DNA from 4 places in the Geodermatophilus maliterrae genome. Region 4 is predicted to be linked to each of the others. Evidence: riboswitches for the same ligand, from Rfam matches in the RefSeq annotation. Region 4 holds a riboswitch; each other region holds the start of a gene.
The links. Region 4 has a riboswitch for cyclic di-AMP ahead of ABQ292_RS15335 (C40 family peptidase). Riboswitches for the same ligand answer to the same signal wherever they lie in the genome.
Positions count from the first base shown of each region.

Region 1: another riboswitch for cyclic di-AMP. It lies ahead of ABQ292_RS04865 (transglycosylase family protein); the one in region 4 lies ahead of ABQ292_RS15335 (C40 family peptidase).
Region 2: another riboswitch for cyclic di-AMP. It lies ahead of ABQ292_RS05680 (C40 family peptidase); the one in region 4 lies ahead of ABQ292_RS15335 (C40 family peptidase).
Region 3: another riboswitch for cyclic di-AMP. It lies ahead of ABQ292_RS22640 (C40 family peptidase); the one in region 4 lies ahead of ABQ292_RS15335 (C40 family peptidase).

Region 1 is NZ_JBFNXQ010000009.1:20,925-24,436, forward strand. Features, by position in the region: gene ABQ292_RS04855 (GAF domain-containing SpoIIE family protein phosphatase) at 1-1,012, shown strand, start outside; gene ABQ292_RS04860 (hypothetical protein) at 1,048-1,446, opposite strand; cyclic di-AMP (ydaO/yuaA leader) riboswitch at 1,769-1,928, shown strand; gene ABQ292_RS04865 (transglycosylase family protein) at 1,931-3,106, shown strand; gene ABQ292_RS04870 (CstA-like transporter-associated (seleno)protein) at 3,173-3,379, opposite strand; gene ABQ292_RS04875 (carbon starvation CstA family protein) at 3,376-3,512, opposite strand, start outside.
Region 2 is NZ_JBFNXQ010000011.1:6,401-9,912, forward strand. Features, by position in the region: gene ABQ292_RS05670 (hypothetical protein) at 1-33, shown strand, start outside; gene ABQ292_RS05675 (YrdB family protein) at 14-430, opposite strand; gene ABQ292_RS05680 (C40 family peptidase) at 571-1,722, opposite strand; cyclic di-AMP (ydaO/yuaA leader) riboswitch at 1,736-1,882, opposite strand; gene ABQ292_RS05685 (hypothetical protein) at 2,062-2,286, shown strand; partial or broken gene ABQ292_RS05690 (YhjD/YihY/BrkB family envelope integrity protein) at 2,348-3,190, shown strand; gene ABQ292_RS05695 (transglycosylase domain-containing protein) at 3,208-3,512, opposite strand, start outside.
Region 3 is NZ_JBFNXQ010000109.1:3,375-6,886, forward strand. Features, by position in the region: gene ABQ292_RS22625 (serine hydrolase domain-containing protein) at 1-4, opposite strand, end outside; gene ABQ292_RS22630 (DUF4352 domain-containing protein) at 273-908, opposite strand; gene ABQ292_RS22635 (hypothetical protein) at 1,163-1,315, opposite strand; cyclic di-AMP (ydaO/yuaA leader) riboswitch at 1,691-1,825, shown strand; gene ABQ292_RS22640 (C40 family peptidase) at 1,838-2,350, shown strand; gene ABQ292_RS22645 (carbohydrate kinase family protein) at 2,494-3,399, shown strand.
Region 4 is NZ_JBFNXQ010000048.1:31,069-34,580, reverse strand. Features, by position in the region: gene ABQ292_RS15345 (NlpC/P60 family protein) at 1-1,108, shown strand, start outside; gene ABQ292_RS15340 (hypothetical protein) at 1,219-1,542, shown strand; cyclic di-AMP (ydaO/yuaA leader) riboswitch at 1,725-1,905, shown strand; gene ABQ292_RS15335 (C40 family peptidase) at 2,048-3,133, shown strand; gene ABQ292_RS15330 (M48 family metalloprotease) at 3,272-3,512, shown strand, end outside.

The DNA of each region.
Region 1 (3,512 bases), on a different contig from region 4:
CAGCGCGCTCGTCGCGCCGGTGATCCGCCGCGGCGAGGTGGTCGCGGTCCTCACCGTCGGCCGCCTGCGGGGCGCGCCGCCCTACGGCGAGCGCGAGCGCGAGCTGGTCACCGCGCTGATGACCCGCGCGGGCCTGGTGGTCGAGACCGCGCGGGTCGCCTCCTTCGAGAAGGCGGTCTCGGAGACCATGCAGCGGGCGCTGCTGCCCCCGCTGCTCCCCCAACCGGACCACCTGCAGCTGGCCTCCCGCTACCTGCCCGCCGAGGACGCGCAGCTGGTCGGCGGGGACTGGTACGACGCCTACCTCGACGCCGCGCGCACCACCAGCCTGGTCATCGGCGACGTCGCCGGTCACGACATCACGGCCGCGGCCACGATGGGCCAGCTGCGCACCATGCTGCGGATGGCCGGTCACACCGGGACGGCCGGTCCGGCCGAGGTCCTCACCGCCGTCGACGTCGCCAGCGACACCCTCGGGCACGACGTGTTCGCCACCGCCCTGGTCGCCCGGGTCCAGCGCTTCCACGCCGACCGCCCGGCCGTCGACCGGTCGATCACCTGGAGCTCGGCCGGCCACCCGCCACCGCTGCTGCTGCACCCGGACGGCAGGGTCGACGTCCTCACCGACCGGGTGGGCTTCCCCCTGGGGGTCGACCCGCACCGGCCCCGGCCGGAGCACCAGCTGACCCTGCCGGTGCGGTCCACCCTGCTGCTCTACACGGACGGGCTGCTGGAGCAGCACGATCCCGCCCCCGGGACGCCCCCGGGACCGTCCCCCTCCGTCGGCGGGCCCGCGCGTCCGGCCGTCCGCGACCTCGACAGCGGCATGGCGCGGCTGACCGCGCTGCTCGCCGGGAGCACGGACCTCGACCTCGAGGGCCTGTGCGACCGCATCGTCGCCACGCTGATCCCGGAGGGCGGGGCGGCCGACGACGTCGCCCTGATCGCCATCCGCCCCTACTCCGAGGAGCAGCCGCGCCCGGCGCACGCGGGTCCGAACGTGCTGCCCTGAGTGCCGGCACCACCGCGCGCCGCCCCGGGAGCGCGTCAGGCGGCGTCGTCCTCCAGCGCGGCGGTGTCGAAGGCGGGGCCGTCGAGAGCCGGGGCGTCGAGGGCGGCGTCGAAGGCGGCGGCCTCGTCCTCGAGGCCGACCATGACCTCGTTGGTCTGCAGCGTCACCAGCCACGCCAACGCGTGGTCCTCGACCGGCTGGCCGGAGACCTGCGCGATGGCGTCGAGCTGGGCGGCGACCAGCCCGCGGGCGGCCTGGTAGACGTCGGCGGCGCTCACCGCGACCTGCTGCTCGGCCAGCCAGAGCCGGCCGTCGGCCAGCACGCGGACCTCGGTCTGGCTGCCGACGCCGAGGTCGGCGGCGGCACTGGTCAGGACGGACATGCCGGCGCGCAGCTCGGTCAGGCGGCGGCTCGGGTCGTGGGACGACGGCATGGGCACTCCTCGGACGGGCCCGCGGGCCTCGGGAACGTGCTCTCAGAGTCGGCACCGCGCCCACCCGACCTGACCCCCGTTGGGGCGCCGGGACACTCCTGGGGCACGTGGGACGAAGCGTGTCCGGGCCGGTCCAGTGGACGTGGCCTGCGCCACGCACCCGATCGCGGACGGACCGCTGACCAGTCACGCCGCGCCGACGGCGATCCGGGGGACCCGGGTGTGACCGGCGTCACGGCGACAACTGACATGACGGAACGTAGCTTCTTGGCTGCGCTCAGCTAAAGGGAGCGCGGCGCCGGACCGCCAAACCCTGCCCACCGGCTGCCTTCCACCGATCCCAGGGCAGGGGTGGGGGACCCACGTCCACGGCGCGCCACGGCCCTGCGGCCTGCGCGCCTCGGGGTGAAGCCGCGTCCCGCGGCCGGGCACCGATCGCCCGAACCCGACAGCTCACCTCGCCGGCGGTGATCGGAGACCACTCATGGCCAAGCACCGCGCACCCCGCTACGTCCGCACCAAGAAGGTCCTCGCCAAGGCCCCCGTCGCAGCCGGCGCCACCGCCGTCGGGCTCGGTGTCCTCGGCTCCCCGGCGGCGGCCGCCGCTCCCACCCACGACTGGACCGGCGTCGCCCAGTGCGAGTCGGGCGGGAACTGGAGCATCAACACCGGCAACGGCTACTACGGCGGGCTGCAGTTCAGCCAGGCGACCTGGGCCGGCTACGGGGGCACCGAGCTCGCGCCCCGCGCCGACCTGGCGACCCCCGCCCAGCAGGTCGCGATCGCCGAGAACGTCCTCGCCGGGCAGGGCATCGGCGCCTGGCCGACCTGCGGGGCGCGACTGACCGAGGGCACCACCCCGGCCGCCGCCGGGACGTCCGCGCCGGCGCCCGCCGCCGAGCAGCCGGCCGCCGCCGAGCAGCCGGTCGCCGCCCCGGCGACCGGCCAGGACGACGCGGGCGACCGCGGCGACCGGGACCGCGCCGACACCTACGGCCGCCACGCCGCGGGGGGCGACTACACGGTCGAGCGGGGCGACACGCTGCGCGAGATCGCCGCCGCCCACAGCGAGTCGTGGCGCGAGCTGTACCAGCGCAACGTCGACGTCATCGGCAGCAACCCGAACAGCCTCACGCCGGGACTGGTGCTGACCACCTCCGGGGCCGAGCAGGCCGCTCCGGCGCAGCCGGCCCCCGCCGCTCCGGCCGAGGCGGCCCCCGCCGCCACGACGACGACCGCCGGCACGTCGGCCCCGTCGACCACGTCGGCCCCCGTCGTCCAGACGGCCGCTGCCGCCGTCGCGCGCATCACCAACAGCGCCGGCAGTGTCCAGCCGCAGGTCCAGGCCGCGGCGGACGCCGTCGTCGCAGCCGTGCCGGGCGCCGGCTCGATCACCCTCGGCGGCACCCGCGCCAGCGCCGTCGACCCCAAGGGCCACCCCTCCGGCCTGGCGCTGGACTACATGGTCCTGACCGACGCCGCCCTCGGCGACGCGATCGTCCAGTACCACATCGACCACTGGGACGAGCTCGGCGTGGACTACGTCATCTGGGAGCAGCAGATCCTCAGCTCGCCGACCGGCTCCTGGAAGCAGATGGAGGACCGCGGCAGCGTCACGGCCAACCACTTCGACCACGTGCACGTGAACTACGCGGCCTGAGCCACCGGGCCCACGGACCGCGGCCCCCTGCCCACACCCGTGGGCAGGGGGCCGCGGTCGTCCGGTTCAGCAGCAGCGGCTGACGGGGTTGCGCTCCCGCTCGTCGGCGCGCCGCCGCTCGAACTCCCGCCGGCTCATCGGCTCGTGGCCGTGCTCGGCGCAGTGCCGCAGGTGGTCGTCCCAGCGCGCCTCCCCGCTGCACTCGCGCAGGTACCAGCGCACCCCGCGCCAGGTCCGGACGGCGGCCTCGCGGACGGTCCAGGCGGCGGTCACCGGGACGGACCCTCCTCCGTGAAGGTGCCCTGGCCCCGCGCACCCGCGCCGACCATCCGCTCCTGCTCGGCCATCACGCGCTTCTCCTCCGCGGTGGCGAACAGCCCCGACGGCTCCACGATGGACGACGGCA
Region 2 (3,512 bases), on a different contig from region 4:
CTGCTGCAGCAGGTCAGCCGGACGCCGGTCTGACCTGCCGGTCGCCTCCCGGCACGGGCGCGGCAGGACCGGCCGGCAGGAAGCCGAGGAGGGCCGTCGCGACCACCAGTCCGGCCAGCGCGGGCGCACTCATCGCGACCAGGGCGGCCGCGGCCGAGCCGAAGACGAGCACCGTGGTCGTCACCCGGAGCACCGGGACGCCGACCACCGCCCGCGGTGCGGCGAACAGACCCCACAGGACGATCGCGACCAGCGGCAGCCCGACTCCGAGGAGCACCCGGACGACGCCTCCACCGGGCGCGCTGGACCCCCACCAGCCGAGCGCCACGAGAGCGGCGACCTCCGACACGAGCGCCGCCACCGCCGAGGCCCACCACGTCCGGGTCACGTCGACCTCCAGTTCGAGAGCGCCGCTCTCTTCGTAGATCACTGTCCTCGGACGGCGCGACGGCGTCAACCCCCGCCGGAGCCCCGGCACCTGGGCGGTGCCGGGGCTCCGGCGGGGAGGACGGTGCACCCCGCAGGGTCCCGCCGCGAGCTCGCGAGCGGTGGGGGCAGGGGGTCCTTCCCTCAGGCGACGCGGCGGGCGCCGGCGTAGCCGCCCATCGAGTCGACGCTGGCCACCTTGACGACGTCGCCCGAGGTCGGCGCGTGCACCATCTGGCCGTTGCCGATGTAGATGCCCACGTGGCTGACCGGGCTGTAGAAGAAGACCAGGTCACCGGGCTGCAGGTCCGCGCGGGAGACCGCCTGGCCCATGCGCGACTGCATGGCGCTGGAGTGCGGGAGGGTGACGCCGGCGGCGCGGAAGGCGTACTGGGTGAGACCGGAGCAGTCGTAGGAGCCCGGGCCGGCTGCCGCCCACACGTAGGGCTTTCCGCGCTGGGCCATGGCCGTGGCCACCGCCGTCGCGGCGGCACCGCTGCCCCCTCCGGCGGGGGCGGCCGCCGGGGCGCTGGACGTCCCGGCGGACGAGGAGCCGGAGGACGACGAGGTGGCGCTCCCGGCCGTCGAGCTCTCGGCGCGCTCGTCGTCGCGGCTGGCGCGGGTGTCCTCGGCGGCGTGCGCGGCCGCGGCGGCCTCGAGGGCGGCGCGCTGCTCCTCGGCGGTGAGCCGGGAGAAGTCGGCCTGGTAGTCGGCGATCTGCGCCTCGAGGCGGGCCTGCTGGGCGGCGACGTCGTCGTACTGGCGCTGGGCCTCGGCGGCGGCTTCGGCGGCGGCGGCCTGGGCGGCGGTGGCGGTCCCGGTGGCCGCGGCGGCCTGGCCGAGCAGCTCGCCCTGGTAGCCGGCGACGCCCTGGAGGAGCGTGACCCGGTTGACGAACTCGTCGGCGTCCTGGCTGGTCATGAGCGCCTGCAGCGGGCCCATGCTGTCGCCGGTGTAGGCGGAGCGGGCGATCCCGACGACCTGGTCGCGGGCGGCGTCGACGGCGGCCTGTGCCTGGGCGAGCGTCGCGGCGGCGGCCTCGGCGGCGGCCTGCTGGGCGGTCAGCGTCTCGCGGGCCTCGTTGAACTGCTCGGTGACGACCTCGAGCTCGTGCCCGCGGGCGGCGACGAGCCGGGCGGCCTCGGCGGCCGACGTCGGCTCCTCCGCCACGGCCGGCGCCGGGACGGCCCCGAGACCGAGACCCAGGCCGAGGGTGCCGACGAGGGCGAGGACGGCGCGGCGGCGCGACCGGGTGGAGGCGGACGTGCCGGGGACGGACGTGCTCAGGGGCGCCACGGTTCGGCGTCTCTCCTTCTCCCAGGCCGCCTACCGGGTTAGCTGACGGGTTCGGGCGTGGAGTCGCCCGGCGCGCACGGGTGTCCGCGCGCACTTCACCCCGGGACTGCGATGGGTCCCCGGCCCGGTCTCCCTCACGGGCGGACCGGCTCGACGGCGTCCACGGGGTGTCACCCAGGTCGGTGACGGAGTGCCCCATTGGACGTACTCACCGTAATGCCTGTGACTGCTTCGTGACAATGAGTCATTTGAATTCCCGTGTCACACCCGGTCGACCGGCCGGCTCCCGGTTCGGTCCACCCGGTTTGGGAGTGCCCCGTGCCGAGCACGAGTCGGAGCATGTCCTCATCCACGCGGATGCGCCTCGCCCGGCCGCTCCTCGCGCTCGCCCTGCTCGGCTCGGTGGTCGCCTGCGGTGACAACACCGACTTCTCCCGGGGCCCGACCAACTGCGACGCCAGCGGGGAGAACGCGAGCAACGAGCAGGACGCGAGCTGCCAGGAGACCGGCGAGAACCCGGGCAACGACGCGCCCACCACCGACGACACGAACCCCGACGACTGAGCCGACTCCCGCCCCGGCCGCTCGGCGGGCGCGGGACCGCCCGGACTGGTGGCATGAGCCGGTGAGCCCGGCACGGAGGTGGACGGCGGCCCGGCTGGGTGCCGAGACGCGGGCGCTGCTGGGCGGCGCCCGCCGCCTGCTGCGCGGCCGCGACCTCGCCCTCATCGCCGCGGGGCTGACCTTCTACGCCGGCATCGCCGTCGTGCCGCTGCTGCTGGTGGCCGTCCGGCTCACCGCGCTGGTGACCTCACCCACCGAGGTGCGCGCCCTCGTCGGGCGGTTGACCGAGCTGCTGCCGGCCGAGCTGGGCGCGCCCGGGGCGGTGGAGCGGCTGGCCGCCGCCGGCCTCCGCCTGGACCTGCTCGGCTTCCTCCTGGCGCTGGTGCCGCTGTCGTTCTACGGCGAGGGGCTGCGGCGCGCCCTGCTGCGCTTCAGCCGGCACCGGGACACCGACACCCTCACCGGCTGGCGCGGACGGGCGCTCACCCTGCCGCTGGTCGTCGTCACACCCGTGCTGCTGTACCCGCTGCTGCTGACGGCCCGCTTCATGGCCGACCTGGCCCTGGAGGAGGGCCTGGGTCCGGCCGTCGGCCGCTTCTTCGTCGGCTACTACTCGGTGCTGTTCGTCCTCACCGTGCCCCTGGCGTGGGGCTTCGGCGTGGTGGCCGCTGGCCGGCACCGCCGCCGCGCGGTGGCCTCCGGGGCGCTGTTCACCGCGGCCTGCCTGTCCGGCTTCCTGCAGGGGTTCGTGCTGTTCCTGTCGCTGCCCCTGGACCTCGGGGCACCGTTCGGCGGCCTGGTCGCCGTCGGCGCGGTGGTCGCCGTCGGCCTGTGGATGTTCCTGCTGCACCTGGTGCTGCTGGCCGGGTGGCTGCTCACCCAGTCGCTCGACGAGCGGCTGGGCCGGCGGCAGCGGGGGGACTACCCCGGGACCGGGAAGGGCGGGGGCTCCAGACCCGGGAGCGGTGGGAACCCGGGATCCGGGGAGGGCGGGGGCTCGGGAGCCGGTGCTGGTGCCGGCTCCGGTGCCGGTGCCGGCTCGGGTGCCGGTGCCGGTGCCGGTTCGGGAGCCGGCGCCTCGGGGGCGGGCGGCGGCGGCTCGGCCGGTGGTGCCTCCGGCGGCGCGGGCTCGGGGTCCGGCACCGGCACCGGCCTGGCCGGGGGTGCGGGAGCGGGCTCCACGTAGTCGCTGCCGTTGCTGACCAGGATCGACACCTGCTGACCCG
Region 3 (3,512 bases), on a different contig from region 4:
TCATGGCGCCTCCTCGGTCGGTCCGCCGCGACTCTGCGGCGGGCCCGGCGTCAGGCTGGCGGGTGCCCCGGACCAGCGCAAACGGTGCGGCAAGAACACGGCGCGCGCCGGTGCCCTGCTCGACGCGAGGGCGTTCGCCCAAAGTGCCTGGAGAGGGCCACGACTGAGTGCTCGCCAGTGGTGTCGAAGTGAGCGCCTTGAAGGGTCGGGTCGAACCGGAGATGACGAAGGGGGCCCCGCTGGCGTGGCGGGGCCCCCTTCGGTCGGACGGATTACTGCAGAGCGACGGTGACGCCGCCGGACAGCATCGAGTCGTGTAGCTCGATCGAGCTGGGGACCATGCCGGCCGGGACGTCAAAGACGACCTTGGTGTTCAGGGCGTTGCCCGGGTTGATCTCCTCGTACAGCGAGTCGGCGTTCTCCAGGTAGAACGCTGCCTCAGTGTCGGCGCTGAACTTCTGCCCCTGTGCGTTGAACAGTGTGGCGTTGTCGCCGAGGAAGCTCTGCGACTCGCTGCCGATGTTGGTGATCGTCAGGTCGACGAGGCAGAACTGGCCCTGCGCGGTCGTGTTGAAGTACTGGTCGCCCAGCTCGGTCTGACTGCAGTCGACACCGTGGACGACGAACTGGAAGTCACCGTCGGCAGCCGACTGGCCGATGCCGACGGCGGCCGGGTCAGCGGACTCCTGAGCCACCGCGTCAGTCGAGTCCTGAGCGACCGACTCACCGGCGGCGACCGAGCCACCCGATGCCGAGTCGTCGCCGGAGCTCCCGCCCTTAGGGGCGACGACCGCGATGACCGCGAGGGCGGCGAGGACGAGGAACCAGGCCTTCTTGTAGAAGGGTTTCTTGGCCGGCGCCGGAGCGGGCGGCTGCGCAAGCGGCGGGCTGTAGGTGGGCTGGGTCATGGCATCCCCTGAGGTTGAGGGCCCCGGACAACGGGTCGTTGCCGTGCGCACCTGCGCCAGCACCGCGTCGGGATCGAACGCAAGGACCCTGACACGCCATGGTCTCGGAACCGCCTCATCCAGATGCCGAGTCGTTCCCACGACGCACTCGCGACACAGGAGACCCGGCCTGGCACGAACACCCCACCTAGACCCGACGCGACCCCCGTCCCGGGAAACCGGGACGAGGGTCGCGAGGGTGGTGCGCGGTGCGGTCAGTAGCGACCGGCCGTGCCGCCGCCCCCCTTGTTCTTCGCCTGGTAGTCGCGGATGAACTTCTTGATCTTGGCCTGGTTCTGCGGCTTCTGGAGCTCCTGCACCACCTTGGCGGCGACGCCCGAAGCGACGAGCTTCCTCAACATCCCCATGGGGTTGCCTCCTCGTGTCGATTCCTCTCCTCGTGCCCCGTCGACGCGCGCCGCAACCCTGCGGATCCCCGGCGTCCCCATGCCGTGTGGGTGGCGGGCCGCTGACTCCGCGTTCGGACGCACCGCCGCGTCCTTTCTCGTCCGGCCCGGCGTGTCCGCGCCGGCCAGGGGCGACACGCACGTCAAGGACCTCGTGTGTCCGCGCAGCTCACCGAGGCGTGTCGGATCCGGAACCGGAGTCAAATCCGCGGATCGGGGTCGGGCGTGGCGGTCCACCGGGCCGGTTGAGCGTTCAGGGACCCCTACCTACCGTCGTCGCGGTCCGGCCAGGGTCCTTCGTCACTCCCCGTGTGACACCCGCCGGATGCGCCGAACCGGACACCGGCACCCAGCCGGTCTCCCGGGCCGGGGACCCACCGCAGCACTGGGGTGGAGCGCGACTCGTCGCGCCGGGCGACTCCTCCGTCCGAACCCGTCAGCTAACCCGGTAGGCGATCGTGGAGAACAGGAGAACCGTCGTCGATGACGACTACCCGCACGTCCACCGCTCGTCGCTCGTTCCGCGGCATCGCCGTCGCGGCCATCGCCGGAGCCGGCATCGCCCTCTCGCCCCTCCCGGCCTCGGCTGCCGTGGGTGGCGGTGCTGGTGGGGCCGTGACGGCTGCGCCGGTCGCCGCGTCCAGCAGCGCGGCCCAGACGGCCGTCGACACCGCGCTCGCCCAGCGCGGTGACATGTACCTGTACGGCGCGACCGGTCCCGACCGGTTCGACTGCTCGGGGCTGACCAGCTTCGCCTACAAGGCGGCCGGCGTCTCGATCCCGCGCACCTCGAAGGCCCAGTCGACGTTCGGCACCCCGGTGGCGAAGTCCGACCTCAAGCCGGGTGACCTGGTGTTCTTCTACAGCCCGGTCTCGCACGTGGGCATGTACATCGGCAACGGCCAGATGGTCCACGCCTCGACCGCCGGCAAGCCGGTGGCCGTGGTCGACGTGGACTCGATGCCGCAGTACCAGGGCGCCCGTCGCATCGCCTGACGCGCTCCACGGACGGCGCCCCGGCCCTGGTTGGGCCGGGGCGCCGTCGCGTCAGGACGGCGCGGTCACCCACTCCCGGTGGTCGTGGGCGCCCGGCCGGCCGGAACGCCCGGGATCCCGTGCACGGTGGAGACTCCCTGGCCGTGACCTCCACCGGCCCGGCGTGGCCCCGCCCCGCCGGGCGGGGACCGGTCGTGGCGCTGGGCAAGCTGGTCGCCGACCAGATGCTCGAGCTGTCGGCCCCCTTGGTGGTCGGCGGCCAACAGCGGGTCGTACGGACGACGGCGGCCGGCGGCGCCCCGGCCAACGTGACGGCGGACCTGGCGCGGCTGGGGGTGCCGTCCCGGCTGGCGGGCTGGGCCGGCGCGGACCCGCTCGCCGACGGCCTGCTGGCCGGTCTCGCCGGGCGCGGCGTCGAGGTGGCGGTGGTGCGCCGCGGGCGGGCGCCGGTGTCGACGGTGCTGGTGCACCCCGACGGCGAGCGCACGCTGCTGACCGACCGCGGCGAGGGCGCGCTGGAACCGGCCGACGTCCGGTCGGAGTGGCTGGCCGGCGCCGCCGTCGTCCACCTCGACGGCTACGACCTGCTGCGCTTCCCCGACGCGCTGCGGGCCGCGGCGAACAGGGCGCACGACGCCGGGGTGCCGGTCAGCGTGGACGTCGCCGCCGCAACCCGGATCGAGCAGCACGGTGCCGGCGCGTACGTCGACCTGCTCACCGGGCTGCGGCCGGACCTGCTCTGCTGCAACGCCGCCGAGGCCACGGCCCTGGACCTGGACGGCGAGCTGCCGGCGTGGGCACCCGGGCTGGTGCTGGTGCACGCCGGCGCCCGCCCGACCCGGGTGGTCACGGCGGCTGGCACGGGGGAGGTGCCCGTCGCGCCGCTGCCGGAGGGACGGCTGCGCGACACGACCGGGTGCGGAGACGCGTTCGCCGCCGGGGTGCTGTTCGGCTGGCGCGCCGGGCTGCCCGTGCCGGACGCCGTCCGGTCCGGTCACGCCGCGGCCGCGGTGGTCGCCGGCGTGGTCGGCGGCCAGCCACCGCCGTGACCGCTCGGAGACGGTGCCCTTGTAGCGCTGATGACACCTCACGACCTCCTCTGCCACGTGGTGCCTTTGTAGCGTTGATGGCACCTTACGAGCCGCTGACCTGGCTTTTCAGG
Region 4 (3,512 bases):
CGTCGACCGGCAGCTGGCCCAGCTGCAGCGGGAGCAGGTCGACGTCGACGTGCAGACGGCGGCCAACTGGCGGGCCCACCTCGACCGGCTGGGCGCGGCAGGGGTGCAGCCGCCGCCGGCGGCGGCCCTGCTCGACCCGGTGGCCGGCCTGCCGGCCGGGCTGGCGCCGGTCGGCGCGGCCGACGGGGGCGCCCAGCCGGGTGCCGCGCAGCTGCCCCGCCAGCCGACGTCGCTGCTCGTGCTGCCCGCGGAGACGGTCACGGCGGTCACCGCGGCGATGGACGCCCTGGGCAGGCCCTACGCCCCGGGGACGGCCGGCCCGGACTCCTGGGACTGCGGCTCGCTGGTCTCCTCGGTCTACGGCGCCGCCGGTGTCGACCTGCCCGACGACCAGGCCGGGCTCTACGCCGTCACCACGCCGGTCGACCTCGCCGACGTCCTGCCCGGGGACCTGGTCTTCCTCGGCACGCCGGAGGCCGGTCTGGGCCACGTCGGCATCGCCCTGGACCGGCAGACGATGCTGGCCGCCGACGGCCGGGCCGGAGCGGTCGTCGTCCGGCGGTTGCCCGCCGACCAGGTGCTGCACGTCGGCCGGCCGAGCCTGGGGCCGCGGCCGGAGCAGCCGGCGCCCGGGCCGACCGGGGGCGCACTGCCGGTCGAGTGCGGCAACCCCGTGTACCCGCCGAGCTCCGCCGGCGGCCGTTCCTGGGGCGGCTATCCCAACGGCCTGATCCCGCCGAGCGCGCTGTGCCCGCTGGGCGTGGCCGGCCACGCGCTGCGCTGCGACGCGGCCGCGGCGTGGCGGGCGATGAGCGAGGCGTTCGCCGACGCCTTCGGCGAGCCGGTCTGCATCACCGACTCCTACCGCACCTACGCCGGCCAGGTGCGCCTCTACGGCGAGAAGCCGGCGCTCGCGGCGGTCCCCGGGACCAGCAACCACGGCTGGGGCCTGGCGGTGGACCTGTGCGGCGGCATCGAGACCTTCGGCACCCCGCAGTACGCCTGGATGGTCGCCAACGCCGGCCGCTTCGGCTGGCTGCACCCGACGTGGGCCGACCCGGGCAACGGCCGCGAGGAGCCCTGGCACTGGGAGTACGCGGGCGGCTGAGCCGGGACTGTCGGTGGTCGTCCCTAACGTGCGCGACAACCGACAGGGAGACCGTCCCGACCGCGGCCCGGCAGCGGGCGGCGCGGCCGGGACACCGGAGGGACACGGCCATGCTCATCGACTGCGACACGTGCACCGCGCGCGGTGCCGGCTGCGCCGACTGCGTCGTCACCGCCCTGCTGGGCGCACCGCCGGGGGAGCGGCACACCGAGCCCGTGCTGCTGCCGGTGCCCCCCGTCCCGGCGGCCCGCACGACCGACGACGTCGTCCTCCCGCGACCCGGTGTGGTGGTGGAGTTCGACGACGTCGAGCGGCGCGCCGTCCGGGCCCTCGCCGAGGGCGGCCTGGTGCCGCCGCTGCGCCACCGGCCCTCGACGGCCGGGCGGGACGAGTCGCGCGGCGGGCGTCCGGCGGGGCGTCGCCGCACCGGCTGAGCCGGGCAGGACGGGGACACACCGTGCGCCGCTGTGGACATCTCGCCACGCCCCGGAGTGTCGGGATCGTCCACCGTGCGTCTTCCCACAGTTCCCGGGACCCCCGTTTGTCACAACTGCATCACGTCCGTACTGTGGCCGCCGTTCGGCCGGGTGGTCGTCACCCGATGCGAGGTGGCCTCGGCCGGACACCGCCGAGTCACCGGACGCCGCCCCTGGGCGGGCGCGAGGTGAGCCGGGGACCCACCGCAGCACTGGGGTGAGTTCTCGTGTGCGCCGGAGCTCCTCCGGCGCACGGAGATAGGGCACGTCTTCCCAGCCCGAACCCGTCAGCTAACTCGGTAGGCGGTTGCTGAGGAAGAACGGAGAGCCGCCGCCCGTGGCGACCCCCCGCCCTGCCCTGGGGCATGCGCGCGCACAGTCCACCGCCCGCCGTACCGCCGGTCCCGTCGCCGGCCCGCACCGCCGCCCCCCGCTGCTCCGCCGTCTCGGCCGGGTCGCGCTCGTGGGCGCCACCGCCAGCCTGGTGCTGGCCCTGCTGCCCGGTACCGCGACGGCCGACCCCGAGCAGGCCACCAGTCCCGAGCAGGCCGCCCAGCTCGCCGCCGATGCCGGTCACCGGCTCGAGGTCGTCGCCGAGCAGGTCAACGAGGCCCGCGAGGTGCTCGCCCAGCAGCGGACCGCCGTCGGCGACGCCGACCGGGCGGCCGCCGACGCGCGGGCCGAGCTCGACGCGCTCGACGGGCAGATCCGGCAGGTGGCCCGCACCGCCTACACCGGCGGCGACACCATGCCCGAGCTGGACCTGCTGATGACCAGCGACTCCGCCGAGGACTTCGTCAGCCGGCTGGCCGTGCTCGACCAGATCGCCGGCCACACCACCGACGTCATGGCCGAGGTCGGTGAGGCCGCCGCCGCGGCCACGCAGGCGCGGGCCGACGCCGAGGCCGCCGAGGCCGACGCGCAGCGCACCCTGGAGGACCTGAGCGCCCAGGAGGCGCGGCTCCAGGACGACATCGCCGACTACCAGGAGCAGGTCGCCGCGCTGACCGCCGCCCAGCAGGAGGCGGCGGCAGCCGCGCAGCGGGCCCTGGCCGCGCAGCAGTCCGGCGGCACGGTCGGCCAGAGCGCCCCGGCCCCGGCGGCCCCGGCCGCTCCCGCCGCCCCCGCGGCTCCGGCAGCTCCCGCCGCCCCCGCGGCTCCGGCTGCCCCCGCCGCGGCTCCGGCCGGTGGAGGGAGCACCGCGGCCCAGGGGGCGGTGCAGACGGCGCTGGCGCAGGTCGGCGACGCCTACGTCTGGGGCGCCGGCGGTCCGGACGCCTTCGACTGCTCCGGCCTGACGCAGTACGCCTACGCCGCGGCGGGGGTCAGCCTCCCGCACTCCAGCCGCATGCAGTCGCAGATGGGCACCGCCGTCTCGCGGTCGCAGCTGCAGCCGGGTGACCTGATCTTCTACTACAGCCCGGTCAGCCACGTGTCGATGTACATCGGCAACGGTCAGATGGTGCACGCCTCGACCTCCAGCGAGCCGGTGAAGGCCGTGTCGGTCGACTCCATGGGCGGCATCACCGCCATCCGCCGCGTCGTCTGAACACCCCTCTGCCCCCCTCGACAACGCTCAGGGCGGGGCCGGGCGCGAGGGCCGGCGACCCACCCGGGTCGCCGGCCCTCGCCCCGTCCGGAACGGGGTGGGACCGGAGCCCGGACGACGCCGCCTAGGATCGGCCGGGTGAGCCCTCGCCGGGCCGCCCTGCTGGTCGCGGCCGTGCTCGGTGCCGCGCTCGTGGTCCTCATCGCCGTCCGCACGCCGTGGACCCTGCTGCCCGCGCCGCCCGGTGGCACCACGCCGGTCAGCGCCGACGCGGGGCTGCCGGCCGAGGCCCTCCGGCGGGCCGAGGCCCTCGCCGCCGACATCCGCCCCGCCTCGCTGGCGGGCCTGCTGCTCGGGCTGACCGTCTCCGCCCTGCTGG